DNA from 3 places in the Pseudomonas sp. WOUb67 genome. Region 1 is predicted to be linked to each of the others. Evidence: riboswitches for the same ligand, from Rfam matches in the RefSeq annotation. Region 1 holds a riboswitch; each other region holds the start of a gene.

Region 1 (9,596 bases):
TCACCGGCGTGCGCCGCGACCAGAACCACATCGACCGCACCAACCTGACCAACGACAGCCGCAGCGACCGCAGCCTGCAGGGTGGCAACTGGCGCGCCGGGCTGGTGTTCGCGGTCACCGACGACCTGTCGCTGTACGGGCAGTACTCCACCAGCGAAGAGGGGGTCAACAACCTCATCAGCCTCAACCCCACCCAGATGCACTATGACCTGACCGAAGCGAAGCAGACCGAAATAGGCCTCAAGCAGCGCTTCTGGGAAGGCCGAGGCGAATGGACACTTGCCGCCTACCACATCGTCAAGAAGAAGCTGCTGGTGGACGACCCGATCACCCACGAGAAGCAACAGGCCGGGCAGCAGACCTCCGATGGCCTTGAGGCCACCCTGGAACTGGCGCTGGCGCATCAGTGGCAGGTGTCGGCCAACGCATCGCTGGTGCGTGCCAGGTATGACGACTTCGACGAGATGGTCGGCGGCGTGGCGCAGGACCGTGCCGGCAACCGGCCGGCCAACGTGCCACGGCGTACCGCCAACCTGTGGTTGAGCAAAGGCTTCGGGCAACAGGTGGAAGCCGGCATTGGTGCGCGCTATGTGGATGAGCGCTATGCCGATACCGCCAATACCCAGAGCGCCCCCGGGTACACCGTGGTCGATGCCAACATCGGCTGGCAGGTGCTGCCGGATGTGAAGTTGGGCTTGCAGTTGAACAACCTGTTTGATCGCGAGTATGTGCAGTCGGCGTTCAGTGGGCAGCAGTGGTTGATGGGGATGCCACGGTCGTACTTTGCGACGGTGGATTACACCTTCTGACCTGAGTTGCCTGTAACGGCTTCTTCACAGCGCAAGGCTGCTCCTACAAGTCACCACCGGCCGGTAGGAGCAGCCTTGCGCTGCGAAGAGGCCCGCATAGGCAATAGAAAAACCCCTACCAACCCCTAACCAATTAGTTATAAGATAACGTTTCACATGACATTAATTCCTATCAGCGACCCTCCATGACAAGCGCCAGCGCCACGCCTTCCCTGATCACCCAGCGCCTGCAGAGCATCGATGCCCTGCGCGGCCTGGTGATTCTGTTCATGCTTCTGGACCACGTCCGCGAAACCTTCTTCCTGCACCGCCAGGTCAGCGACCCGATGGCCATCGACGCCACGGAGCCTTCGCTGTTCTTCAGCCGCACCCTGGCCCACCTCTGCGCGCCAGTGTTCGTCCTGCTGACCGGCCTGTCGGCCTGGCTGTATGGCGAAAAACACCAGGGCCGTGGCGATGTCTCGGCATTCCTGTTCAAGCGCGGGCTGTTCCTGGTAGTGCTGGAATTCACCCTGGTCAACTTCGCCTGGACCTTCCAACTGCCCCCCAGCGTGATCTACCTGCAAGTCATCTGGGCCATCGGCGTCAGCATGATCGCCCTGTCGCTGCTGGTATGGCTGCCACGTGCCGCCCTGCTCGCCTTGGGCGCAGTCATCATTGCCGGCCACAACCTGCTCGACGGCCTGCACTTTGGCGTGGAGTCCGCCCTGCACGTGCCATGGGCCATCCTGCACGACCGTGGCTGGCTTGAGTTCTCCGAAAACCTGCGCCTGCGCACCTCCTACCCGGTGTTGCCATGGATCGGGGTCATCGCCCTGGGCTATGGCCTGGGCCCCTGGTTTGCCCGTGGCAGCACGGCCGACCAACGCCAGCAGCGCTTGCTGCTGGCTGGGCTGATCGCCTTGCTGGGGTTTGTCGTGTTGCGCTTGTTCAACGGCTACGGCGAGGCGCCGTGGAGCGGTTACCCAACCCTCACCCAAACCGTGATGAGTTTCTTCAACATCACCAAATACCCGCCGTCACTGCTGTTCCTGGCGCTCACCCTGGGCTGCGGCCTGCTGTTGCTGCGCGCCTTCGAGCGCGCCGGCCAGGCCCGCTGGATCAGCGCACTGGCGGTGTTTGGCGCAGCACCGATGTTCTTCTACCTGTTGCACCTGTACGTGCTGAAGCTGCTGTATCTGGCCAGCGTGGCGCTGTTCGGCCTCAACCATGGCGACTACTTCGGCTTCGACGGCATCGCGGCGGTGTGGCTGGGCGCTGCCTTGCTGGCGGTCTCGCTGTACCTGCCGGTGCGCGGGTTCGCTCGCCTGAAAGCACGCCGCCGCGACATCACCTGGCTGAAGTACTTCTGAAAAGCGTTTTCACCCGGCGGCGCGATGGTCTACCATGCGGGCCGCCGGTTTCCACCACGGAATTAATAGGGAATCCCAGGCCCGTCAATACGGGCCAAACGGAACTGCCCCCGCAACTGTAGGTGCCGAGCCTGCTCCATCGATGCCACTGGGCCACACGCCCGGGAAGGCCGGAGCCGGGCCATGACGCACCAGTCAGGAGACCTGCCGGCCTACATTTACCAACCGGCGGGGTGTCCGGGATTGGCCATCAGTGTTGCCCCTGCCATCGGCGGGGGCTCGGCGATGCCTGTCCGTGCGTTCCTCACCCGAACTGTCCGATAGGAGATCGCCCAGCATGCTGCCCCGTTTCGCCACCCTGCTCGCCGGCCTTGGCCTCACTGGCCTGGCCCAGGCTGCCGCCACCCACTACCCGCTGACGGTCGAGAACTGCGGCAAACCGCAAACCTTCGCCCAGGCGCCGCAGCGCGCCGTCACCATCGGCCAGGCCGGCACCGAGATGCTCTACGCACTCGGGCTGGGCGACAAGCTGGCGGGTACCTCGCTGTGGTTCAACAACGTGTTGCCCGAGTACCAGGCGCAGAACGCCAAGGTGCCGCGCCTGGCCGACAATGACCCCAGTTTCGAGGCCGTGGTCGGCAAGCGCCCGCAACTGGTGACCGTGCAGTTCGAATGGATGGTCGGCGCCCAGGGCGTGGTGGGCACCCGCGAGCAGTTCGATGAACTGAAGATACCCACCTACCTGCTGCCGTCGGACTGCGAAGGCAAGGACAACCTGGTCGGCGCCGACGGTACCCGCCTGCAGGCGTTCCAGGTCAGCAGCATCTACAAGAGCGTCAGCCAGCTGGCCGAGATTTTCGATGTGCAGGACCGTGGCACTGCGCTGAACGCCGAGCTGAAAGGCCGCCTGGACAGCGCCAAGGCACAACTGGCCGGCAAGGACCTGTCCGCCACCTCGGCACTGTTCTGGTTCTCCAGCGCCGACCTCGACATCGACCCTTACGTGGCGGGCCGCCAGGGTGTCGCTGACTTCATGCTGCGCACCCTGGGCGTGCGCAATGTGGTCGAGTCCACCGAGGAGTGGCCTACTGTTGGCTGGGAAACCCTGGCCAAAGCCAACCCTACCTGGCTGATCATCGCCCGCATGGACCGCCGCCGCTTCCCCGCCGACGACTACCAGAAAAAGCTGGACTTCCTGCGTAACGACCCGGTAACCCGCAACATGGACGCGGTGAAGCACAACCGCATCATCGTCCTCGACGCCGACGCCATGCAGGCCGGCATTCGCCTGTTCCGCGGCCTGCAAACCTTGTCGGCAGCCTTCGCCAGCGGTAAAGCGGCCCAGTGATGATTCGCCTGTTACCCTGCATCGCTGTCGCCCTGGCGGCACTGTTGGCCGCCTTGCTGGCCGGCACTGCAATCGGTGAGACCAACCTGTCTCCCAGCGTGGTCGGCCAGGTGCTGGCCAACCACCTGTGGCAGGCCGGCTACCCGGTTGACCCGATCGACGCCGGCATCGTCTGGAACTACCGCCTGACCCGCACACTGGTCGCGGCAGCCTGCGGTGCCGGCCTGGCCACCTGTGGTGTGGTTCTCCAGGCGCTGCTGCGCAACCCGCTGGCCGAACCGTACCTGCTGGGCTTGTCGGCCGGCGCTTCGACCGGTGCAGTGCTGGTCGGCCTGCTGGGCCTGGGTAGCCTGGCGCTGAGCATGTCCGGGGGCGCTTTCATCGGTGCGTTGGCAGCGTTCGCCCTGGTGCTGCTACTGGCCCGCGCGGCCGGCCCAGGCAGCAACAACGCGCAGGTGATCCTCGCCGGCATCGCCGGCTCGCAACTGTTTAACGCCCTCACCGCCTTTCTCATCACCAAGTCGGCCACCGCCGAACAGGCACGCGGCATTCTGTTCTGGCTGTTGGGCAATCTCAGCGGCGTGCGTTGGCCTTCCGTGTGGCTGGCCGTACCGGTGGCGCTGTTCGGCCTGGTGGTGTGCCTGTTGCACCGCCGCGCGCTGGATGCCTTCACCTTCGGCGCCGATTCGGCTGCATCGCTGGGCATCCCGGTGCGGCGCACCCAGTTACTGCTGATCAGTTGCACGGCACTGGTCACGGCCGTGATGGTGTCCATCGTCGGCGCCATCGGCTTTGTCGGGCTGGTAATTCCGCATGCCTTGCGGCTGCTGCTCGGCCCCGGGCACAGCCGCCTGTTGCCCGCCAGCGCACTGGGCGGTGCACTGTTCCTGATTGCTGCCGACATTCTTTCGCGCACCTTGATCACGGGCCAGGTGATCCCCGTGGGCGTGGTCACCGCACTGATCGGTGCACCCGTCTTCGCGCTGATTCTGGTCAGCCGCCGAGGGCACTCATGACAGTCATGACCGCTGTACAGCTTGCACCGCTGAGTTGCCAGGGCCTGGGGCTGGAACTGGCCGGCAATACCGTGCTGCGCGATATCGAGCTTAGCGTTGTGGCGGGTGAGACCTTGGGCATCGTCGGCCCCAATGGCTCCGGCAAGTCCTCACTGCTCAAGTTGCTCGCGGGGCTGCGCAAGCCGGCCAGCGGCAGCGTGCAACTGCTGGGCGAACCGCTGGCACAGCTGCCCCGGCGCCGTGTTGCCCAGGCCTTGGCGCTGGTTGAGCAACAGGCCGATACCCTCGATGCAATCAGTGTGTTCGATGCCGTTGCCTTGGGCCGTACACCGTGGCTGTCAGCACTGGCACCGTTCTCTCGGGAGGACCGTGCCATCGTCGAGCAGGCCCTGGCGGACCTAGACGCCCTGCACCTGCGCACACGCCTGTGGGGTTCGCTGTCGGGTGGCGAGCGCCAGCGCGTGCACATCGCCCGCGCCCTGGCGCAACGGCCACAGGTACTGTTGCTGGACGAGCCGACCAACCACCTGGACATTCAGCACCAGCTCAGCCTGCTGCAGCAGGTTCAAGCCCTGCCGGTAACCACGCTGGTGGCCCTGCACGACCTCAACCAGGCACTCACCTGCGACCGCGTCGCGGTGCTCGACAAGGGCCGCCTGGTTGCCCTTGGCAAACCCTTTGAAGTCCTCACGCCCGAGCGCCTGCTGTGCACCTTCGGCGTGCAGGCCCGCTACCTCACCGACCCCTTCGATGGCGCGCGCATCCTGCGTTTTCGCGCCCCCTGAACCAGGAAGTTCTACCGATGCTGTTGCGCCCTGTCGCCCTGCTGCTTGCCACCGCCCTACTTGCCCCCGCCGCACTGGCTGAAGTGCATGAAGTGAAAATGCTCAACCGCGGCAGCGAAGGCGCGATGGTGTACGAGCCGGACCACCTGCGCATTGCCCCCGGCGACACCGTGCGCTTTCTGCCCACCCAGAGCGGGCACAATGCGGCCAGCGTGCCCGGCCTGCTGCCCCCCGGCGCCGAACCCTTCAAGAGCAAGTTGAACCAGCCGTTCGAGCACACCTTCAGCGTGTCGGGCGTCTACGGCATCCAGTGCATTCCGCACCTGGCGATGGGCATGGTGATGGTGATCCAGGTGGGCGATGCGCCGGCTGCCGAATTACCCGCCAGCTTGCCTGCACGGGCGCAAGCCCGCCTCGCGGCCCAGTTGCACAAGCTCGAGGCCGCACGATGAGCCGGCTCATGTTGGCACTGCCGCTGCTGGGGTTGTCGCCCTTTGCCCTGGCCGACTCCGCGCAGTCGCAAAGCAACGGTTTTGTCGAAGACAGCAGCTGGAGCATCCTCAACCGCAGCGTATTCGACCAGCGCGACTACAAGCACGGTGGGCGCAACAGTGCCGGGCGCAATGCCTATAAACCGCGCAGCGAACGCAATGGCAAGGCTGAGGAATGGGCCTACGGCTTGATGGGGACATTCCAGTCCGGCTTCACCCAGGGCCTGATCGGCGTCGGCGTCGATGCCCATGCCTACCTGGGCGTGCAACTGGACAGTGGTGGCGGGCGCGTGGGCAAAGCCCGCCTGCTGGGGGTGGATAACGACGGGCACCCGAAAAACGAATACAGCCGTGGGGGCGCGGCGCTGAAGTTACGGGTGTCCAATACCGTGCTGTCCTACGGCGAGCAACGGGTCAAAACCCCGGTGTTCAGCTCTTCCGACAGCCGCCTGCTGCCCGAGACCGCCACCGGGTTCTTTTTCACCAGCAGCGAATTCGACACGCTCAAGCTGGTGGCCGGGCACTTCAACGAAAACGCCGACCGCAATGCCTCCAGCCACGACCAAGGCTTTGCGGTGAACTACTCCAATGGCAAACAGGGCAACAGTTTCGACCTGGCCGGCGTGGTCTGGAACCCTGGGGCAGCGTTCAGCGGCAGCCTGTACACCTCCCGCTACGAGGACAGCTGGAACCAGCACTACCTGGGCAGCACCCTCACCCACGCCCTGGATGACCGCCGCAGCGTCAGCCTGGACTTGAACCTTTACCGCACCACAGACACCGGCAAGGCGCTGTCCGGGCGCATCGACAACACCACCTGGAGCCTGGTCTCGCGCTACAACCAGGGGCCGCACGGTTTCAGCCTGGGCTGGCAGCAGGTAGACGGTAACACTCCCTTCGACTACGTGACGCGAGGGGCCATCTTCATTGCCAACGCCGTGCAGATGTCGGACTTCAACGCACCGAACGAAAAGTCCTGGCAGGCACGCTATGACCTGAACATGGGGGCCTATGGCGTACCGGGGCTGAACCTGACGGCGCTGTACGTGCGGGGGTTCGATATCGACGGCACGCATGTCGACCCCAACGGCGGGTATGCGTACCTGGGGTATGGCAAGGGTGGCAAGCATTGGGAGCGCGACCTGGAGGCGCGGTATGTGGTGCAGAGCGGCAAGGCCAAGGGGACGACGTTCTCGGTGAGGCATAACGTGCACCGGGGGAACACGGCGCAGGCTGAGCTGGACGGGGACCAGATACGCTTGGCGGTGGAGTGGCCGTTGTCGGGGGGGTTCTGATAGACCGGGTTGCCTGGGTTGGGGCTGCTTTGCAGCCCTATCGCGACGCAAGGCCGCTCCTACAGGGACCGCGCAGTCCAGGCTTTTCGCGATCCCTGTAGGAGCGGCCTTGTGTCGCGATAGGGCCGCAAAGCGGCCCCAAGCTAGATCAGGCAACCGAGCTACCCGCAGGCAACAACCCCCACTCGGCCCGCTCCTGCTCATTCATTGCAATCAGCACCTCGGCAAACGCCCGTTCCAGCTCCGAACTGACATTGCCAAACACCTTGTAATTGGTCAGCAGATACCGCTTCACCACCCTCGGCCACCGGCGTTCCTTGTGCGCCGCATTGATGATGCCCTTGGCGTCATGGTAGGTCGCCCCCCGCCACAGTTCTATCAGCCTTTTTTCAAAATCCGCAAAGGTCCACAGGTCGATGCGGTCTTCAAATTCGTCCAGCAGTTTGAGTTTGTACAGGGCCATGTATGGCATCGTGAGTCTCCCTCGGGTGCAGTGAGCAAGCCGTCACAGGGGAAGGTAAGCAAGCCGGGCCGGTTTTGAAATGAACGCGTCGATCACGCCAAAAGCGCCGTTGTAGGCGCTTTCCCACAGGTCAGGGCAATCGCACGTGCATGTGCGTGGTCTGCCAGACCGGGTCTTGCTCCACATCCACCACCGCAAACCCTTGCCGCTCCCAGAACGCAATCGCACCCGGCAGAAACGGATGCGTATGCAGGTACAGGCAGTCGATACCCGCCAGCTCCGCCCGCTCGCGCAACGCACCGAACAACGCGGCAGCCAGGCCATGCCGGCGGTAGGCCGGCAGCACGAACAGGCGCACCACTTCGACCACTCGCTCGCCGTGATAATCAAGCTGGGGAAAACGGTGGTCATAGGGCACGTAGCCGATCACCGCGACCAGCCGCCCGTCATCACGCGCCTCAAGAAAGCACCCCGCGCCGTCCAGGTAGGTGTCGGCAAAATGCGCAAGGTCGTGCGGCAATGGCGCCTGCGCAAGCATCGGGAACAGCTCGCGGCGAGCGCTATCGACAAACGCCACGACTTCGGCAATGGCGGCGCGGGCCACAGGTTGCAGGGTGCAGTTCGGCATGGGGTTGCTGGCAGTGGTTGGAGGGCACGGTTCTACCTCAGCGCGCCGTTCAAGGCAAATCACAAAGCTCGTCGTGGCCAGGCGGACACCGGTATAATCGGCAGCCTTCACTGCCCGACCAGGCCACGCCATGCCTCGCTTCCAGAAGTTGCTGTTGCCCCTGCTGCTGACTGCCGCCCTCACCGCCTGCGACCAGAAGCCCTCCCGCGAAGATCAGATCCTCGCCCAGCTGCCGCTGCAGGATGCCTACACCCACAACATCGAGCGCATGGCCACGCTGCTCGGCCGCACTCACCCGCAGCTGTCGCAAGCCACCATCGAGGATGTACTGCGCAAGTACCTGACCGTCGAAGACCAACGCCAGGACCTGTTCCGGTTGTACAGCGAGAAGAACTTCAGCGACGCCGAGTTCGCCACCATCGTTGCAGCCACCCAGGACCCGGCCAAGGCCAGAGCCCTGGAAGACACCGAAGCGGGCAAGCGCCTGAGCGAAAAACTCACCAATCTGATGCGCGAGACCGCCCGCGACGTCAAGGTGCAAGCGCTGGTCGAACGGCGCATGCAGCAGGTGGAAGACGAGCTGAACGCGCTGGACAAGGCGGGTTCCTGAACGCGGCGCCCCACATCACCTAGCGCGAAAGGTCGGCGCTACTTTCAGTCACTCGAGGTCAGGATTGCCACACGCCAAGCACGGATTGCGCCTGGATCTACGCACACTCATTCTGGTGCTCTGCGCCCTCACCGCCCTGGTCATGCTGTGCGCCAGCTACTTCGCCAGCTACCGGGTACAGCGCCAACTGCTGATCGACCACGCCCTGGAAGCCAACCGGGTGTACGCGATGAAGCTGGCCAGCATCACCGAAACCTTCATCGGCAACGCCCAGCAGCAGCTGGCATTCAGCGCCGGTGTTCAAGGCCGGCAGCTAGGCGATGCGGCTGCATTGCAGGTGGAGACCGACCGGGTACTGGGCCAGAGCATGGCCTTCAACTCCACCTTCGTGATCGATGCCAACGGCGTGCTGCTGGCAGTATCCCCCGCCCCGCTACGGCACCTGGTGGGCAGCCACGTACAGTCGCCGGGCGCTCAGGAAGCACTGCACGAACGTCGCCCATTGGTTTCCACGCCCTACCTTTCGGCAGCCGACAACCTGGTGGTGGCGCTGTCGCAACCCGTTTTCGACAGCAACGGTCGCTACATGGGGTATGTCGGTGGCAGCCTGTACCTGCGTGAACGCAACATCCTCAACAGCCTGCTGGGCGAGCATTTCTACAAGGACGGTTCGTACCTGTACGTGGTCGACCGCAACCGCCGCTTGCTGTACCACCCCAATAGCGAACGGGTCGGCACAGTGGTGGAGGGCAATGCCCTGATCGACCAGTTGGCGACACTGGACAGCGGTACCCGGCAA
Region 2 (9,596 bases), 1.1 Mb from region 1:
GGTGCAGCTGGCCAGCCAGCGCAAGGTGCATGACACCCGGCTGTGGACCGAGATTGCGGCGCTGGGTGGCGGTGCAGGTAACTCCACCTCGTTGGTGGGGACTGCGGACCAAGTCGCCGAGGCGGCGCTGGCGTACTACGAACTGGGGGTTACTACCTTCCTGTTCCGTGGGTTCGACCAGTTGCGTGATGCGGTGGAGTATGGGCAGGACCTGATACCTCGCATTCGAGCGCTGGTTGAACAGCATGAGGCTGGACGCAGCACCCGCACAGCCTAGATCTCTGCTCGCTGCGCCGGCCTCTTCGCGGGTAAACCCGCTCCCACAGGTTCTCGCCAGACCTGAAGGCAGTGATATCCCTGTGGGAGCGGGTTTACCCGCGAAGAGGCCGGCACAGGCAAAACACTTTCCCACACCCCTCACGCCAGCCTTATCAGGGCCTGGCGCCTATTCGCCTGCGTGCTCCACCGTATTCCGAGGACATGATGTCTAGAACACCGCTTTTCGCCCTGCCCCTTGCCTGCCTGCTCACCCCGCTGGCCGACGCCGCGCCAACCACCGAAGAACAACGCCTGGACACCGTCACGGTGATCTCCACCGGCCTGCGAGGCAACCAGCGCACCGTCGCCGACAGCCCGGCGCCAATCGACGTGATCAGCAGCGAGCAGCTATTGCGTAGCGGCCGCGCCGAGCTGTCCGAGGCCATTTCCAAACTGCTGCCCTCGTTCAACTTCGGCACCAACATCGCCGGCTTCCAGTCCGGCGTGCGGCCGCTGAGCAACCGCAGCCTGGGCCCGGCCTACACCCTGGTGCTGGTCAATGGCAAACGCCGCCACAACAGCGCTGTGCCGGCCAGCGGCTCGACCGACAACAGCGGTGCCAACGCCGTGGATATCGACATGATCCCGGTCAGTGCGGTGTCGCACATCGAAGTCCTGAAAGACAGCGCCGCCGCCCAGTACGGCTCGGATGCAGTGGCCGGGGTGATCAACATCATCCTCAAGAGCACCAGCAGTGGTGGCCATTACGAAAGCAGCTACGGCCAGCTGTACAGCGGCCAGGGCGAAACCATCAAGCTGGCCGGCGACCAGGGCTTCAGCCTGGGTGACGGCGGTTTCCTGCACCTGTCTGGGGAGGCACGCAAGCGCGGCACCGCCAACTGGATCGACAAGGCTGCCCCCGGTTACCGCGCCTACTTCGAAGACGACCGCCAGGCCGCCTGGGACCACCGGGCGGTGAAAAACGGCGACCCCGATCTGCGTGCCTTCAACCTCGGTTACAACGCCGAACTGCCCATCAGCGACGACCTGAAACTGTACTCGTTCGCCACCTATGCCGAGCGCAAGCTCGAGGCCTTCAACAACTACCGCCTGCCCAACAGCAACGCCTCGATCCCCGAGTTGTTCCCAGACGGCTACTTCCCGCTCAACAACATCAAGGACACCGACTACCAATGGCTGCTCGGCGCCCGAGGCGCCGCCGGTGCCTGGGACTGGGACCTGTCCACCACCTGCGGGCGCAACAAGAACCAGCAGTCCAGCGACCTGACCATCAACCCCACCTACGGCCCGGCCTCGCCAACCTCGTTCGATGACCTGGCAACCTTGCAGTTCGACCAGTGGGTAAACAACCTGGACATCACCCGCGCCTTCGACGGCCTGTTCGGCCTGGCGGTACCCACCCGCGTTTCGGCGGGCCTGGAGCACCGCTGGGAGCGCTTCCAGACCTTCGCCGGCGACCCCATCGCCTACAGCGTCGGGCCCTACACCTACCCGGCCACCTTGGCCGACGGGCGCCCCAACCCGCTGTACGCGCTGGCCAACGGTCAGACCGCCGTGGGCGCCCAGGCTGCGCTGACCATCCGCCCGGAAGACGAGGCCGATGTGAAGCGCAACAACTATGCCGCCTACCTCGACCTCGGCCTGGACCTGACCCCGCGCTGGTACCTGGGCGCCGCCGCGCGGGTCGAGCACTACGACGACGACTCGGGCAATACCGCCAGCTTCAAGCTCAATTCACGCTACGAATTGAGCGAAACCGTGGCGGTACGCGGCACCCTGGGCAGCGGTTTCCGCGCACCGTCGCTGACCCAGAGCGGCTACACGGTCAGCGACAACCGCACCGCGCTGGACGCCGACGGCAATGTGGTGCCGGCCTTGCGCCGCACTGTCGCGCCCGGCAGTGCCGCCGCGCTGGCATTCGGCGGCGACAAGCTCGACCCGGAGAAATCGCGCAACGCCGGCCTTGGCCTGACCTGGCAACCGGCGCGCCGCACCAGCGTTACCCTGGACACCTACCTGATCGACATCGACGACCGCATCCTGCTGACCGAAAACCTCTACGACCGGCAGAACGGAGCCGGTGCCATTGGCGACATCCTCGAATCGCTGGGCCTGGCGCGCACCACCTGGATCAACTATTACACCAACGCCTTCGATACCCGCACCCGCGGCCTCGACCTGGTGGGTGACCACACCAGCGAGTTCGGTGCCTGGGGCGATGTGCGCTGGACCTTGGGCTTCAACTGGAACAAGACCACCGTGCGCGGCACCCGGGGTACGCCCGCAGCGCTGGCCGCTGCCGGTATCGACGTGGTCGGCCATGGCCGCGAAGGCGACCTGGTGGCAGCCTCACCGAAAACCAAATGGGTGCTGGGCAGCCAGTGGTTGCTGGGCAACTTCACCGGTACCTTGCAGACCACCCGCTACGGCAAAGTCGAGACCTGGCAGCAGAACCAGGCCCAGGACCGCACCTTCGGCGCCAAGTGGATCACCGACCTGGACCTGTCCTACCTGCTGTTCGACAGCCTGACCGTCAGTGTGGGCGGCACCAACATCTTCAATGTGCGGCCCGACAAGAACGGCGTGTACAACGCCAACGGCAACCAGGCGGCGTACGGCAACCCGCCGTTCCACCCGGGTGGCGGCTATTGGTACACCAAGCTTGCCTATGACTTCTGAAGCAGCTGCACGCCTGTCCCTGGCTTGGCGCACACCTCTGTGGGAGCGGGTTCACCCGCGAAGAATCCAACCCGGTGCATGGCACCGGCAAAGCCGGTGTTCGCGGGTAAACCCGCTCCCACAGGTGTGCGTTGCGCCCTCGGTACTTGGCAATTGACGCAAAGCCCGCCCCATGGTCTCCTTATGCCTCACGTTCAGGTGCCCCCACAGGGGGTGAAACGGGAAACCGGTGCGTCCCAGGCCCTCCAGCAGGGCCGGACAAGACCGGTGCTGCCCCCGCAACGGTAAGCGAGTGAAGTGTCTGTACCACTGTGCCTTGTAGTCCGGCATGGGAAGGTGACGCTTTGCAGGAGCCCTGCTCCTCCTCGCAAGCCCGGAGACCGGCCTGGCGTTCATGAACACCCCGCGGTGGGCGGGCGCTGTTGCATTCCCCTGGGCGGTCACGCATCAGGGATGCCGCGCTTGCCCGTTGCCCACAAAAAGCAGAGGAACGCGTCATGCCCGTCACCAGCACCAAGCAACACAGCCTTGCCACACCCGTCACCCTCAGCCAGCGCGTCGTCGTCGCCGTCGGCGCCAGCCTGCTGGGCCTGTGCCTGGTGTACTTCGCCGGTTTCTCGCACATCGAGGCCGTGCACAACGCCGCCCACGACACCCGCCACAGCGCCGCCTTCCCCTGCCACTGAGTACGCCTGATGATCACGCGCATTGCCCGTACCGCGGGCTTCAGCGGGCTGCTTGCGGCCCTGCTGCTGACCCTGCTGCAAAGCTTCTGGGTCGCCCCGCTGATTCTTGAGGCGGAAACCTACGAATCCTCGGCCCCGGCCGCACAGCACGAACATGGTGGAGAAGTGGCCGCCCATGAGCACAGCGCCGAAGCCTGGTCGCCGGAAGACGGCTGGCAGCGGGTGCTGTCCACCACCGGGGGCAACCTGGTGGTCGCAGTCGGCTTCGCCCTGATTCTCGCCGCCCTGTACAGCCTGCGCGAACCGCAGCGTGCCGGCACCGGTGCGCTGTGGGGCCTGGCCGGGTTCGCTGTGTTCTGCCTGGCCCCGACGTTGGGGCTGCCACCGGAGCTGCCCGGCACTGCTGCTGCCGACCTGGGGCAACGCCAGGCTTGGTGGATTGGCACGGCCAGCGCCACCGCTCTTGGCCTGGCCTTGCTGGTGTTCGCCCGCCACTGGCTGCTGAAGGCGCTGGGCGCCGTGTTGCTGGTAATCCCCCATGTGATCGGCGCTCCACAGCCCGAAGTACATGAAAGCCTGGCCCCCGAAGCACTGGAGACCCAGTTCAAGATGGCCTCCTGGCTGACCAACGCTGCTTTCTGGGTGGCCTTGGGCCTGCTCAGTGCGTGGCTGTTCCGCCGCTCCAGCAAGGCCTGATGCCAGCGTTCTACGCCGGCATCGGCTGCCGCCGGGGTTGCCCGGCGGATACCCTGCATACCCTGCTGCTCCAAGCCCTGGCTAGCCAGGGCCTGGCGCTTGCCGACCTGCGCGGCATTGCCAGTATCAGCCTCAAGGCCGACGAAGCCGGCTTGCAGCAACTGGCCGAACGCCTTGGCTTGCCCTTGGTGCTGTACCATGGCGCACAACTGCAAGCCTTTGAGCCGCTGCTAAGCCACCGCTCTGCCACAGCCCATGCCCACAGTGGCTGCTGGGGTGTGGCCGAAAGCACGGCGCTGGCCCTGGCCAGCCAGCGGCCCGGCAGCACAGCCCGGTTGCTGCTGACCCGCCAAGTACTGGGCCCGGCGACCCTCGCCCTGGCCTGCTGAACAATTCGCTCCTCTTTCCCGCAAGGACTTTCCATGACGGTGTACTTCATCGGGGCCGGCCCCGGCGACCCGGAACTGATCACGGTCAAGGGCCAACGGCTGATCCGCCAGTGCCCGGTGATCATCTATGCCGGCTCACTGGTGCCTGCTGCCGTGCTCGAAGGCCACCAGGCCGAGACCGTGATCAACAGTGCCGAACTGCACCTGGAACAGATCATCGCCGCCATGCGCAGTGCGCACGAACAAGGCCAGGACGTGGCCCGGGTACATAGCGGCGACCCCAGCCTGTACGGCGCCATCGGTGAGCAGATCCGCCATCTGCAGGCGCTGGGCATCGATTACCAGATCATCCCCGGGGTCACCGCCACGGCGGCCAGCGCTGCCCTGCTCGGCTGCGAGCTGACCCTGCCACAGGTGGCGCAGACGGTGATCCTCACCCGCTATGGCGACAGTTCGCCAATGCCGCCCGGCGAGCAGCTGGGCGACCTGGCGCGCCATGGCAGCACCTTGGCGATTCACCTGGGGGTCAAGCACCTGTCGCGGATCGTCGAAGAACTGCTGCCGCACTACGGTGCGCACTGCCCGGTGGCGGTGGTACATCGTGCCACCTGGCCAGACCAGGACTGGGTGCGCGGCACCCTTGGCGATATCGTCGAAAGGGTTGCCGCCAAGGATTTTCGCCGCACGGCGCTGATCCTGGTGGGCCACGTGCTCGGGGATACGCCATTCGCCGAGTCGGCCTTGTACCGTGCCGGGCACGCCCATCTGTATCGCCCTGGCGACTGAGCATTGCCAGCATTGCCACGGGCGTAGCAGACTCCGGGTTCCCGCCTGCGAACAGGAGTCACACCCATGCTGGAATTACGCCCCAACTGCGAGTGCTGCGATACCGACCTGCCGGGCGACAGCCCCGATGCGCTGATCTGCTCCTTCGAATGTACCTTCTGCCGCGCCTGCGCCGACACCCGCTTCCAGGGCCGCTGCCCGAACTGTAGCGGCCAGCTGGTGGCCCGCCCGACGCGGGTGGGCCAGGCGCTGATGAATAACCCCGCGGCCACCCAGCGCGTGAACAAAGCACACGTTGCTTGCGCCTGACGCCACACCTCAAACCAGGCATTGCCGCTTAGATAGGGTGATGTCTTTCCCATTGCTTGTAGGAATTTTCAACAACAAGCGCGCGGACTATCAACACTTCTATACTCGGCATTACCAAACCTCGGGATTGGTCGTATCTTGCAGCGCTTCCGATTAACCCACTTGCAGACGTATTCCTGAGTGTTCCAGGAAGCGGACCACATCTCGACAGGAGTTTTCCACATGACAACCGTGCTGATCGTCGACGACCACCCCATTGTTCGGCTGTCCTTGCGCCTACTACTGGAGCGTGAACGTTTTCATGTCGTGGGTGAGGTGGGTAATGGCAGCGAAGTGGCGCAGGTAGCCCGCGACCTGCGCCCGGACGTGGTCGTGCTCGACATCGGCCTACCCGGCCTGGACGGCATGGAAGTGATCAAGCGCCTGCAGTGCCTGGAACCTGTGCCCAAGATCATGGTGCTGACCGGCCAGGCCACCGACCTGTACGTGCGGCGCTGCCTGGATGCCGGCATCGGCGCTTTCGTCACCAAGGAAGAGGACCACGAAGCACTGCTGTTTGCCCTCAAGGCCCTGGTCAAGGGCTATTCGACCTTCCCGCAAATGTCGGTCAACAGCAACTCGCTGGAGAGCGAACCGGTGCGCCTGGCCAGCCTGTCGAACCGTGAAATGGAAGTGCTGCGGCGCCTGGCGCGCGGCGAAAACAACAAGAATATCGGTACCTGCATGAACCTGAGTGCCAAGACCATCAGCACCTACCGGGGCCGTATCATGGAAAAGCTCAAGACCGAATCGCTGGTTGAAATGGTCGACCTGGCCAAACGCAATAGCGTCTACTGAGCGTCCGCCCGCCATGAAGCGCCTGCTGGCGTGCATGCTCCTGGCCATCGGCCTGACCAGCCCCACCGTGCTGCTGGCCAGTAGCGAACCTCGCCAGCTGCTGGCGCGCTCGGTCAGCGCCGCAGCCCCGTTGCAACTGTCCAGCGAAGATCGGGATTGGCTGCGGCAACGCCAATACCTGGTGCTGGGCAGCTCGCGACCCGACTATCCGCCGTTCGAAATCAACGCCAGCCAGCAGGACTATGAGGGGATTAGCGCAGACTATGCCGGCATCATCGCCGAGCAGCTGGGCGTAAACGTCGAAGTGCGGCGCTTCGATAATCGCCACGAGGCCATCGCTGCTTTGCGTGAGGGCAGTATCGACCTGCTGGGCAGCTCCAATGCCTTCGAGGCGGCAGACGCCCAGCTTGACCTGAGCACCCCGTATGCCGACGACATGCCGGTCATCGTCACCCGCGAGGGAAGCAGTCTGAAGAATATACTCGACCCCACCGGCTTGCGCCTGGCCATGGTCGATCACTACCTGCCGGCCAGCACCGTACGCAACCTGTACCCCAAAGCGCAGCTAAGCCTGTACCGCTCGACCCTGGCCGGGCTGGCCGCTGTCGATCTGGGCGAGGCCGATGCGTACCTGGGCGATGCCATCAGTACCGACTTCACGATTGGCAAGAGTTACCAGGGCACGCTGAGAATCGACCACTTCTGCCAGGTCCCTGCTGGCGCATTTGCCTTTGCCCTGGCGCGCGACAACCCTCGCTTGCATCGGTTGGTCGACATGGCGCTGGCCCGCATCAACGACAGCGAACGCCTGAACATCCTGCGCCGCTGGAGCAGTGGTAACACCAGCCTGCTGCTACAGCGCCACCCAACCGCCTTGACCAAGGAAGAAGAAGCCTGGATCGCTGCCCACCCCAACATCGATGTGTTGGTCAACACCTCGTTGGCGCCACTGACGTTCAACGACGCCGAACACCGCCCAACCGGCATCACCCTTGACCTGCTGAAACAGATTTCGCTGCGCACAGGACTGCACTTCAACGCGGTCGAAAGCGATTCGGCGCAGGCGATGGTCGAGCGCCTGGCACGTGGCGATGCACAAATGATTGGCGCTCTGGGCTATGGCACGGATCGCGCGAAACAAATGCGCTATACCCGCCCCTACCTGGTCAGCCCACGCGTACTGGTGACCCGTAGCGACAGTACGTACCCAGCACAAGACAAGGCGCTGGATGGCCAGCGCATCGCCCTGATACGCGGCTCGCCGCAGCGGGCGCTGCTGCAACAACGCTATCCGCAGGCCCGGCTGGTGGAAGTGGACAACCCGCTCGGTCTCATGGAGGCCGTGGCCGGTGGGGCTGCCGACGTTGCCCTTAGCAGCCAGATCAATGCCGCCTACTACATCAGCCACGTCTTCAAGGGCCGCCTGCGCATCGCCAGCGTGCTGGACGACGACCCGGCCATTGCCGCCTTCGCCGTGGCCGCAGACCAGCCGCAGCTACAGGCCATCCTCGACAAGGTGCTACTGAGCATTCCACCCGAAGAGCTGGACCAGCTGGTCAACCGCTGGCGCACCAGCACCTTGGTCAGCGACAGCCCCTGGCGCGACTACCGCACGCTGGTCTTGCAGGTACTGGTTTTGTCGGCCCTGCTGCTGGCGGGCGTGGTGTTCTGGAACAGCTACCTGCGCAAGCTGATCAACCAGCGCACCGAGGCCCAGCACGCGCTGCAGGCGCAGCTGGCCTTGAGCCGGGGCCTGCTCGAACAGCTGCGCCAGACCAAGGACGACGCCGAACAGGCCAGCCAGACCAAAAGCACCTTCCTGGCCACCATGAGCCATGAAATCCGCACCCCGATGAATGCCGTGATCGGCCTGCTGGAGCTGGCCCTGGAAGACAGCCGCGAGGGGCGTTGCGACGCCCAGACGCTGCAGACTGCCCATGACTCGGCCATCGGCCTGCTTGAACTGATCGGCGATATTCTCGACATTTCCCGCATCGAATCCGGGCACATTAGCCTGCAACCGGTACCCACAGACCTGGTCGAGCTGGTACGCGCTACGGTGCGGGTGTTTGAAGGCAACGCCCGGGCCAAAGGCTTGTATCTGCACGCAGCACTGCCTGCCGAGCCGGTCTGGGTGCTGGCAGACCCGCTGCGGCTCAAGCAGATCCTGTCCAACCTGATCAGCAACGCCATCAAGTTCACCGACCGCGGCGAGGTACAGGCCAGTTTGCTGATACCTCCCGCTGATGGGGACCGTAGCCAGTCAATCGACCTGTCTGTGCGTGACACCGGCATCGGCATCAGCCCCGTTGATCAAGCCCGGCTGTTCAACGCCTTTGTGCAGGCTGACGGACCGCGGGCACGCCAAGGGGCAGGCTTGGGGCTGGTGATCAGCCGCACCTTTGCCGAACTGATGGGCGGAAACTTGAGCCTGCAAAGCGTCGAAGGTGTCGGCACCAAGGTGCATGTCAGCCTGCAATTGCCAGCCTGCCCGGCACCGCAACCTGTTCAGCAGCACACCCCGGCAGCCGAAAGCAGCAGTGGCCCGCTGAATATACTGGTGGTCGACGACTACCCGGCCAACCTGCTGTTGCTGGAGCGGCAACTGCACACCCTGGGCCATCACGTCACCCTGGCTGAAAACGGCCAGATCGCGCTGGAGCGCTGGCAGGCAGCGCGCTTCGACCTGGTGATCACCGACTGCAGCATGCCGGTGATGGACGGCCACGAACTCACCCGCCGCATTCGCAGCCTTGAAGCCGGACGCGGCCTGCCGCCGTGCCAGATCCTCGGCGTGACCGCCAATGCCCAGGCTGAAGAGCGAGAGCGATGCCTGGCCAGCGGCATGAACGAATGCCTGTTCAAGCCGATCGGCCTGCGCACCCTCAAGGCTCACCTGCCCCAAGCCCGCAGCCCACAAGAGCCGCCACCGCGC
Region 3 (9,596 bases), 910 kb from region 1:
TACAGCATGTCACTCAAGGGCCGTTCTTCGGCCCAGTGTTCCAGCACCAGCATGGGCGCCGGGTAAAATTCGGTCACCGGCCCCAGGCACAGCACCGCCACCGGCTTGGCCCCATCCGGCATGCCCAGCAGTGCCGCCAGCGCCAAGGGGTCGAACAGCGACACCCAGCCCATGCCCAGCCCTTCGCCACGGGCCGCCAGCCACAGGTTCTGGATGGCGCAGGCCAGCGAGGCCAGGTCCATCTCCGGCAAGGTGCGACGGCCGAAGATGTGCGGCTCGCGGTTGTCCATCAAGGCCGCTACCAGCAGCTCGGCACAGTCGTTGATGCCTTCTACCTTCAGTTTCATGAAGTCATCCGACCGCTCGCCCAATGCTTCGGCGGTGCGCAGCCGCTCCGCCTCCACCAGGGCCTGGATGCGGGTGCGCAGTTCACGCTGGGTGATGCGGATAAACCGCCAGGGCTGCATCAAACCGACGCTGGGCGCCTGGTGCGCGGCTGCCAGCAGGCGGCCAAGCAGCTCCGGCGCCACCTGGCCACCGGCGAAATGGCGCATGTCGCGGCGCTCGCCAATGGCCCGGTAGATCGCGGCGCGTTCGGCGTCGCTGTAAGCGTGTTCGCTCATGGTCGCAGCAGCGCCGCCGCCGCATCCGGGTTGGAGGGGAAGTAGAAGTGCACGTAGGAGGCCGTCAGCCGGCCCAGGCGATACACCGCTTCGTTGCCCCGCCCGCCGTTGGGGCTGAGGCCCCGGGCAATCGGTTCCAGCGGCGTGCTGGTCAGCGAGTGGTGATAGGTGTGACCGCGCAGGGTACCTTCCGGCAGCTCCACTGCCTGCAAGGCCAGGGCCGCCAGGCGCTTCTGCATGGTCGCCTCGCCCGGCAGCAAGCCGAGCAGTTCGGCACGCTCGCCGGCGACGTCAGTCAGGGCATCGAGCAGGTAGAGCATGCCGCCACACTCGGCCAGCAACGGCTTGCCCTGGGCATGATGGGCACGGATTGCCTCGCTCATCGGCGCATTGGCGGCCAGGGCGTGGTGATGCAGTTCGGGATAACCGCCCGGGAGGTACAGGCTGTCCACCACCGGCAGTTCGCGGTCATGCAGCGGCGAAAAGAATTCCAGCTGCGCACCCAGGTTACGCAGCAGTTCAAGGTTTGCGCCATAGGTGAAGGCGAACGCCTCGTCCCGCGCCACACCAATGCGCACGCCAGCCAGCGAGGCGGCACAGGCTTGCGGTTCGGGTTCGGCAAAAGTCACCGGCGGTGGCAAGGCTGCGTCACAGCTGGCGCCCAGCGCTTCGGCTGCGGCATCCAGGCGGGCATCCAGGTCGTTCAGCTCGCTGGCCTGCACCAGCCCCAGATGACGGCTGGGCAACTCGATGCCGCGCTCGCGGGACAAGCCGCCATACCAGCGCAGGCCTTCGGTCAGGCTGCCTTCCAGCAATTGTGCATGGCGCAGGCTACCCACCCGGTTGGCCAGCACGCCGGCGAACGGCAGGTCGGCCTGGTAACGCGCCAGGCCCAGGGCCAGGGCGCCGAAGGTCTGGGCCATGGCCGTGCCGTCGATCACCGCCAGCACCGGTACCCCGAAATGGCGCGCCAGGTCGGCGCTGGACGGGGTGCCATCGAACAGCCCCATCACGCCTTCGATCAAGATCAGGTCGGCCTCACCGGCCGCTTCCCACAGCAGGCGGCGGCTTTCGTCGGCACCGATCATCCACAAATCCAGCTGGTACACCGGCGCGCCGCTGGCCCGTTCGAGAATCATCGGGTCAAGGAAGTCGGGCCCACACTTGAACACCCGCACCTTGCGCCCGAGGTTGCGGTGCAGGCGGGCCAGGGCAGCAGTGACGGTGGTCTTGCCCTGGCCAGAGGCCGGTGCCGCGATCAACACGGCGGGGCAGTGGCGCGATTGACTCACAGTTCGACGCCCTTCTGTGCGCGGATACCGGCCTGGAAGGCGTGCTTGAGCATGCCCATCTCGGTCACGGTATCGGCCAGTTCGATCATTTCGGGCTTGGCAGCGCGGCCAGTGACGATCACGTGCTGCATGGGCGGGCGGGCCTGGATATCGGACAGTACCTGGTCGAGGTCGAGGTAGCCGTGCTTGAGGGCGATATTCAGCTCATCCAGCACCACGAACTGCACACTTGGGTCTTGCAGCAACTGGCGCGACACCGCCCAGGCGGCTTCGGCGGCAGCGATGTCGCGCTGGCGGTCCTGGGTTTCCCAGGTAAAGCCTTCGCCCATCACGTGGTAGCGCACCTGCTCGGGGAAGCGGCGGAAGAACAGCTCTTCGCCGGTGCTGTTGCGGCCCTTGATGAACTGCACCACACCGCACTGCATGCCATGGCCCAGGGCGCGCGCGAGCATGCCGAAGGCCGAGCTGCTCTTGCCCTTGCCATTGCCGGTCAGCACCAGCAGCAGGCCGCATTCGTTGGGGGAATTGGCGATGCGTTCGTCGATGACCGCCTTCTTGCGCTGCATGCGCGCCAAGTGGCGTTCGTCGCGTTCGGTGGGTTCGCTCATCAGGGTTCTCCGCAGGCTGGCACCATGGCAAGGCGTGGTGACAGGTAATAGGCAGGCAGACGGAGAACGCGCAGGGGCCATGGCAGGGGGCCACGGTGCACCGCGCATCACCCTCCGTGATGCCGTTGACAGTTCCAGGCCGGTCTCCGGGCTTGTGAGCGGGCTTTGGCCCTGGCCTGCGCGCCTTCCCGGATGCTGGCATCCAGTGGCCCTGCGCGGCCTTCTACTCACCTACCGTTGCGGGGGCAGCGCCGGAATCGCGCCATGCTGGCGCCCACCGGCTTCCCAGTTTCACCCTGCCCAGCCGGGGCTGGCAGGGCACCTGAAACACGCGCGAAGGTTAGAGGGTTGCACCCGGAGCGTCAATCGAAGCGGGTGTTGCAGCGACGTATGCTCTTGATCTGGCTCTTGATCTAGCTCTTGATCTAGCTCTTGATCTAGCTCTTGATCTTGATCTGGCTTTTGATCTTCGCGACTTCAGGAGGCCGAACGCAGGCCTTGCGGAGGGAGGTGACGGGCATGGATGCCCGTCAAGCGCTGGGCCCCAGGATGGGGCCTGCAGCGCGGTCCTCCCGGGAGCAAGGCCGGAGTGAGGGAACCCCGGAGCGCAGCGCAGGGGCCGGATGATCGGAGCGCAGCGTTTTTTGGTTACTTTTTGTCGCGTTTGACAAAAAGTGACTCGCTGTAAGAGCGAAAAGGTGAGTCAGTGTCACCATCGCAAATGGAGTTTTCGACTTATCAAAACCGACGCTTAAGCTTTTAGCTTTTAGCTTTTAGCTTTTGAGGTGTGGGCATTCACACCGAGCAGACATTCGTTCGCGCAGGTGGCGCATAGTCACCTTTCCGCCCTTACGGCGGGTCACTTTTTGTCAAACGCGACAAAAAGTAACCAAAAAACGCTGCGCTCCCATCATCCGGCCCCTACGCTGCGCTCCGGGGTCCCCTCGCTCCGGGCTTGCTCCCGGGAGGACCGCGCTGCAGGCCCCATCCTGGGGCCCAGCGCTTGACGGGCATCCATGCCCGTCACCTCCCTCCGCAAGCCCTGCGCTCGGCCTCCTGAAGTCGCAATCTGCGTCGCCTGAACTATCGCGCGTTTAAAAGCAAAAGCCGAAGCAAGAGCAAGAGCAAGAGCAAGCCGAGGGGAACCTGGCGAACGCCGACAGCCTCTCAATTGAAAAGGCCTTCGTTAAAGGACGCCGCACATGAAATGCCTGATGCCTTGGTTAATAGCAGCCAGCCTGGCAGGCTGCGGCGAAACAGCCCTGTTGAGCGTAAACGAGGGCAGCGGGCCCAACCCCAGCCTCCCCGCCCCCGTCACGACATTGATCCCCACCGTAAATATCGCCCCCGCAATCGGCTGGCCAAAAGGCAAGAAGCCCACCGCTGCGCCAGGCACCCAGGTCGCCCCCTTCGCCAGCGGCCTCGACCACCCACGCTGGCTCTACCTACTGCCCAACGGCGATGTGCTGGTAGCCGAGACCAACGCGCCACCCAAACCCGAAGATGGCAAAGGCATTCGCGGCTGGGCCATGGGCAAGGCAATGAAACGCGCCGGCGCGACCGTACCCAGTGCCAACCGCATTACCCTGCTGCGCGATGCCGACCACGATGGCGTGGCAGAAATCCACACCCCTTTCATCGAAGGGCTCAACTCCCCTTTCGGCATGACATTGGTGGGTAAAGACTTGTACGTGGCCGACACCGACAGGCTGCTGCGCTTTCACTATGAACCGGGCGCCATGCAGATTACCGACAAGGGGCAGCCGGTAACCGAGTTGCCCGGCGGCCCCCTGAACCATCACTGGACCAAGAACGTGATCGCAAGCCCCGACGGCAAGAAGCTCTACGTCACGGTTGGCTCGAACAGCAACGTCGGGGAAAACGGCATGGAAAAAGAGCAAGGCCGCGCCGCGATCTGGGAAGTGGACCCGGCAAGCGGCAAGCACCGGCTGTTCGCCACCGGCCTGCGCAACCCCAACGGACTCGCCTGGGAGCCGCACAGCAAGGCCTTGTGGACAGCAGTCAACGAACGTGACGAAATCGGCAGCGACCTGGTGCCGGATTACATCACCTCGGTGAAAGACCGCGGCTTCTATGGCTGGCCATACAGCTACTACGGGCAGCACGTAGACCAACGGGTACACCCGCAGGCCCCGCAGAAGGTCGCCCAGGCGCTGGCGCCCGACTACGCGGTGGGCCCACACACCGCATCCCTGGGGCTGGCATTCACCGAACCTGGCATGTTGCCGCCGCCTTTCGAACAGGGCGCATTGGTCGGCCAGCACGGGTCGTGGAACCGTAAACCACACAGTGGCTACAAAGTGTTGTTCGTACCCTTCGACCGTTCAGGCAAACCTGTGGGCCGCCCCATCGACCTGCTCACAGGGTTTCTCGATAGCGATGGCAAGGCAATGGGGCGACCGGTGGGAGTCATCAACGACGGGAAAGGCGGGATATTGGTGGCCGACGATGTCGGCAATGTCATCTGGCGGGTGAGCAAAGCACCTTGAGCCCGACGGCCTGTATCGGCCCCGCTGAACGGGGCCGCTGCTTCAGGCATTGAGAATCAGGGGTTCTGCGCCAGATGCCCTTGCGGAATCACGCGCTTGGCCTGCAGGTAGGCCTTGGCCCAGTAGCTGTTGGACAGATAGTCCAGGCGTACCGTGCCACCTGTGGAGGGCGCATGCACGAAGCGCCCTTCCCCTACGTAAATGCCGGCATGGCTGACCTGCGAACCACCACCGGTGGCAAAGAACACCAGGTCGCCGGATTGCAGCGCCTTGGCATCCACCGTCGGGGCGCGCATGACGATCATCTCGCGCGTGGAACGCGGCAAGCTGATGCCGGCCGCATCACGGTAGACGTATTTGATCAAACCACTGCAATCGAAGCCGGAGTCCGGGGTGTTGCCGCCCCAGCGATAAGGCGTACCCACCAGACCAATGGCACGGATCAGCACGTCATCGGCAATCGGCGAAGGGCTCGGTTGGCTATAGCTCACCTGCGGCTGAACCACAGGGGCCGGCGCAGGCGCGCGGCTGGAGCAGGCAGCAAGCAATGCCGCCAGGGAGAGAAATGCGAAGCGCGCCATCTTTATCATGGCCAGAACATCCTGTCTGAGACCGCTGCGCAGCAGCCGAAAAGAGTTGAGAATTTAGATTAGACGCTTTCTGTAAATGCGCACGGCGGCGAGCTTTTTTTCAAAAGCATCGCCGCCGCGGCAGGATATATCATTTTGCTATCAGTTGCGCGCGATGTTGGTCGGCGCCATGGCCAAGGCACGCTTGGCTTCGATGAAGGTCTTGCTCCAGTAGCGGTCACCGAGGCTGTCGATGCGCACACCACCGCTGCGGCGGCTGCTGGAGTGGATGAACTGGTTGTCACCCAGGTAGATGCCGGCATGGCTGACGCGGCCGCGGCCATTGGTGCTGAAGAACAGCAGGTCACCAGGCTTGAGCTTGTTGCGGGCCACTTTCGGGGCATCGACGTTGATCATTTCACGCGTGGAGCGCGGCAGGGTCATGCCCGCCTCTTCGCGGAACAGGTAGCCGATGAAACCACTGCAGTCGAAGCCGGACTTTTCCGAGGTACCACCGAAGCGGTAGCGGGTGCCGATCAAGGCCATGCCGCGCTCGAGAATGCTGTCCGCCAGAACGGGCAGCTGGTAAGGCTTGCTGTTGCTGGAGAAAGCCGCCAGGTCATCTTCAGTGGCCAGCTCTTCCGGTTCGCCGAATACCGACGAGGACGAGGCTTTGGCCTTGATTGCCGACTGTGCGGCAATCGGGGTGTGATCCTGCGGCTCTGAATGAGAAGCTGGGCCTTGGGCCGCGCAGCCAAAAAGCAGGGTCACGAGTGCGAGTGGCACGAGGGGTGCGAAGCGCTTTAGCATGGGCACGACCGTGTCTGTAATCCTTTAGAGGGGGAAACTATGCCCTCTATCATGGCCATTTGCAAATTTTATCGAAAAAGATGTGACTTTTTTGTTTTGCCGCTCTGGCCCAGCGTTTTCAGGGGGTTACCAGCCCAGGGTTTCCTTGAGGAAAGGGATGGTGAGCTTGCGTTGTGCCTGCAGCGAGGCCTGGTCGAGGCGTTCGAGCAGGTCGAACAGCGCACTCATGCTGCGCGCACCGCGGGTAAGGATGAAGTGGCCGACTTCGTCGGTAAGGTGCAGGCCGCGGCGCGAAGCACGCAATTGCAGGGCACGCAGCTTGTCTTCGTCGGACAGGCCCCGCATCTGGAACACCAGGGCCAGGGTCAGGCGCGACTTCAGGTCCGGCAGCTTGATCGGCAGCTCCCGTGGCGATGCCGAAGCGGCCAGCAGCAGGCGCCGGCCGCTGTCGCGCAGGCGGTTGAACAGGTGGAACATGGCCTCTTCCCAGTCTGCCTTGCCTGCAATCACATGCAGGTCGTCGATGCAGACCAGTTCGTACTGGGCCAGGTAGTCGAGCACCTCTACGCCACGGTCGAGCAGTTGCGCCAACGGCAGGTAGACGGCGGGCTCGCCACGTTGCTGGAAACGGTGGGTGGCGGCCTGCAGCAGGTGGCTACGGCCAACACCCTGCTTGCCCCACAGGTAGATAAGGCTCTCGGTCCAGCCGGCGTCGGCTTCGCATAGCCGCTCGACGTAACCCAATGCCGCAGCATTGGCGCCCGGATAGTAGTTGATGAAGGTGGCGTCATCGCGAAGGCGCACACCCAGGGGCAACTGGATCGGTGGTTTCATGCTCGCGGGCGGTCAGCAGGACCGCAGGGGGCCTTTGGTGAACAATCTGCAAAGTCTATACCCGCAACGCGGGGCGCACAATCACGGCAATGGATAGCGCAAGCAAAATCAACAAGTTGCGCTGTTTAACGGCTGACATCAGACCCTGTGGGAGCGGGTTCACCCGCGAACACCGGCTCTGCCGGTGCCATACACCGTGTTGGTTTTTTCGCGGGTGAACCCGCTCCCACAGGGAAAGCGAATGCCCCCACCTCACAGATCCGGGTCAATTTCCCCGGCATACATGTCCGACTCTTTGTACAAGTCATGCATATGCCGCAGGAGCACCATGATCACCGCCGCCACCGGCAGGGCCAGGAGCACCCCGGTGAAGCCGAACAGCTCACCACCGGCAAGGATGGCAAAGATCACCGCAACCGGGTGCAGACCGATGCGGTCACCCACCAGCAGCGGGGTCAGCACCATGCCTTCCAGCGCCTGCCCGACCATGAACACCGCAACGATGCCCAGCATCGGGTACAGGTCGCCGCCGAACTGGAACAGGCCAGCCACCAGCGCGGCACCAATGCCGATGATGAAGCCCATGTACGGCACAATGGCCGCAAGGCCCGCGAGCATGCCGATCAGCAGGCCCAGCTCAAGCCCCACCAGCATGAGCCCGGCCGAATAGATGATGCCCAAGGCCACCATCACCATGAGTTGCCCGCGCACGAATGCCCCCAGTACCTCATGGCATTCGCCTGCCAGGCCCATCACCTGCGGCTCACGCTGGCGCGGTAGCAGGCCGCGCAGCTTGCCCATCATCAGGTCCCAATCGCGCAGCAGATAGAAGCCCACCACAGGAATCAGCACCATGTTCGCCAGCCAGGCCATCAACGCCAGGCTCGAGGCGGTGGCATGGGACAACAACATGCCAACGATGTCGGTGGTCTGGCCCATGTGCGCGCCGATGGCGGCCTTGATCTTGTCGAATTTCCAGAAGCCATCGGCCAGGCCCAGACGACCCTGCACCCATGGCAGCGCCACCTGTTCGAGCCAGTCGAGCATCTGCGGCGCCAACTCGTACAGGCGCACCAGCTGCTTGGCAAGCATCGGCACCAGCACCAGCAGCAAGGCCATCAGTAACAAGGTGAACAGGCCGAACACCACCACCACGCCCCAGGTTCGCGACAGCCCCAGGCGCTCCAGGCGGTCAACCAGCGGGTCGGCCAGGTAGGCCAGCAGGATGCCGACCAGAAACGGCGTAAGAATGTTGTGCAAGCTATAAAGCAGCACAGCGATCAGCAGGGCAGCACCCAGCCAGATCCAGCGACGTACATCGATCACGGTATGCTCCCTTTACCAGCGAAAACGCAGGCCGTCGAACGGCTTGGGCGCAGACGAGGCCGGCGCGGGTTGTTCAGCCGTTGCACTCGCGGCCGGGGCTGGCGTGACGGGCACTGCCGGCGCCTGCTCGGCGGGCAGTTCCTGCAATTTGGCCAGGCCAAGCTGGGCACGCAATTGCTCGCGGTTGCCGGTCACGCCATAGGTCAGGGTGGTGCCTTCGACCATCTTCAGGCGCGGGCCGTAGGGCTCAAGTACACGGGCAAGCTCGGCATAACGCTGCAGGCTCATCCCCTGTACTTGCACCTGCATCTGGCTGCTGGCGCCCGGGCGGGCGACATAACGTGGCGCCAGTCGGCTGCTTACCGCCAACATCACCGCATCGGCCAAGGCTGCCGGGTCGGCCCCCTCGGCAGTGCCTTGCTCACGCTGGTCGCCCAGCCACAGCTGCCACTTGCCCTGCCACTTGCCATCGGTTTCCTGGGCATGCACCGCCAGCAAGGCGTCAGCGCCATAGCGCTCGGAGGCCTCCCGCAACGGTGCCGGGTCGCTGCCTTCGATCTGCTTGGCATTGGCCACCAGTTGCTCCTGCAGGTCGGCCAGCGGCAGGCGCAGCGGCAGGCCACGATGCTGCGCGGCACGACGCAGCGGCTGGGCGCTGGCCTGGCCATCACCGACCAGGCTGCTGCCCTCGACACTGTCATTCAGCCACCAGCCGAGAATTGAGGGCCGATTGCTGCCCCACAGCGCGAGGCCGGCCTTGCGCAGGGCGCGCTCGGTACTGCCCGGGTCGAACTCCACCAGCACCGACTCGGGCGGGCCGGCTTCGCTGCCAACCTGGTTGATGATCTGCTGCGGGTCCTTGCGCAGCTCGGCCAGCGCCGGGCTCTGCGCGGCCTTGGCGTCGCCGGTCAGGCGCAGCACCAGCGTGTCGAGGGCTTTGGTGGTGGCTGCGGTACGGGCTTCAGGGCCCTGCCCTGTGACCGGCTCGCGTACCTGATAAAGGCCAGAGACATTTTCAGCCTGA

What was found. Region 1 has a riboswitch for cobalamin ahead of ABOC32_RS21990 (ABC transporter substrate-binding protein). Riboswitches for the same ligand answer to the same signal wherever they lie in the genome.
Region 2: it holds a riboswitch for cobalamin, as region 1 does, so the genes downstream of both, ABOC32_RS17180 (CbtB domain-containing protein) here and ABOC32_RS21990 (ABC transporter substrate-binding protein) in region 1, are expected to answer to the same signal.
Region 3: it holds a riboswitch for cobalamin, as region 1 does, so the genes downstream of both, cobO (cob(I)yrinic acid a,c-diamide adenosyltransferase) here and ABOC32_RS21990 (ABC transporter substrate-binding protein) in region 1, are expected to answer to the same signal.

What each region holds. Positions count from the first base shown of each region.
Region 1 is NZ_CP170112.1:4,952,481-4,962,076, forward strand. Features, by position in the region: gene ABOC32_RS21980 (TonB-dependent receptor) at 1-809, shown strand, start outside; gene ABOC32_RS21985 (DUF1624 domain-containing protein) at 995-2,161, shown strand; cobalamin riboswitch at 2,190-2,387, shown strand; gene ABOC32_RS21990 (ABC transporter substrate-binding protein) at 2,499-3,509, shown strand; gene ABOC32_RS21995 (FecCD family ABC transporter permease) at 3,509-4,525, shown strand; gene ABOC32_RS22000 (ABC transporter ATP-binding protein) at 4,522-5,310, shown strand; gene ABOC32_RS22005 (pseudoazurin) at 5,328-5,762, shown strand; gene ABOC32_RS22010 (OprD family porin) at 5,759-7,096, shown strand; gene ABOC32_RS22015 (hypothetical protein) at 7,245-7,568, opposite strand; gene ABOC32_RS22020 (GNAT family N-acetyltransferase) at 7,690-8,187, opposite strand; gene ABOC32_RS22025 (hypothetical protein) at 8,318-8,797, shown strand; gene ABOC32_RS22030 (sensor domain-containing diguanylate cyclase) at 8,862-9,596, shown strand, end outside.
Region 2 is NZ_CP170112.1:3,809,427-3,819,022, reverse strand. Features, by position in the region: gene ABOC32_RS17190 (LLM class flavin-dependent oxidoreductase) at 1-277, shown strand, start outside; gene ABOC32_RS17185 (TonB-dependent receptor plug domain-containing protein) at 484-2,958, shown strand; cobalamin riboswitch at 3,138-3,361, shown strand; gene ABOC32_RS17180 (CbtB domain-containing protein) at 3,456-3,644, shown strand; gene ABOC32_RS17175 (CbtA family protein) at 3,654-4,340, shown strand; gene ABOC32_RS17170 (cobalamin biosynthesis protein) at 4,340-4,729, shown strand; gene cobM (precorrin-4 C(11)-methyltransferase) at 4,763-5,515, shown strand; gene ABOC32_RS17160 (DUF1272 domain-containing protein) at 5,582-5,824, shown strand; gene ABOC32_RS17155 (response regulator transcription factor) at 6,047-6,661, shown strand; gene ABOC32_RS17150 (transporter substrate-binding domain-containing protein) at 6,675-9,596, shown strand, end outside.
Region 3 is NZ_CP170112.1:5,867,274-5,876,869, forward strand. Features, by position in the region: gene bluB (5,6-dimethylbenzimidazole synthase) at 1-623, opposite strand, end outside; gene ABOC32_RS25915 (cobyrinate a,c-diamide synthase) at 620-1,915, opposite strand; gene cobO (cob(I)yrinic acid a,c-diamide adenosyltransferase) at 1,912-2,523, opposite strand; cobalamin riboswitch at 2,644-2,864, opposite strand; gene ABOC32_RS25925 (PQQ-dependent sugar dehydrogenase) at 3,726-5,033, shown strand; gene ABOC32_RS25930 (C40 family peptidase) at 5,090-5,623, opposite strand; gene ABOC32_RS25935 (NlpC/P60 family protein) at 5,765-6,412, opposite strand; gene hda (DnaA regulatory inactivator Hda) at 6,539-7,246, opposite strand; gene ABOC32_RS25945 (AI-2E family transporter) at 7,499-8,572, opposite strand; gene ABOC32_RS25950 (DUF2066 domain-containing protein) at 8,585-9,596, opposite strand, start outside.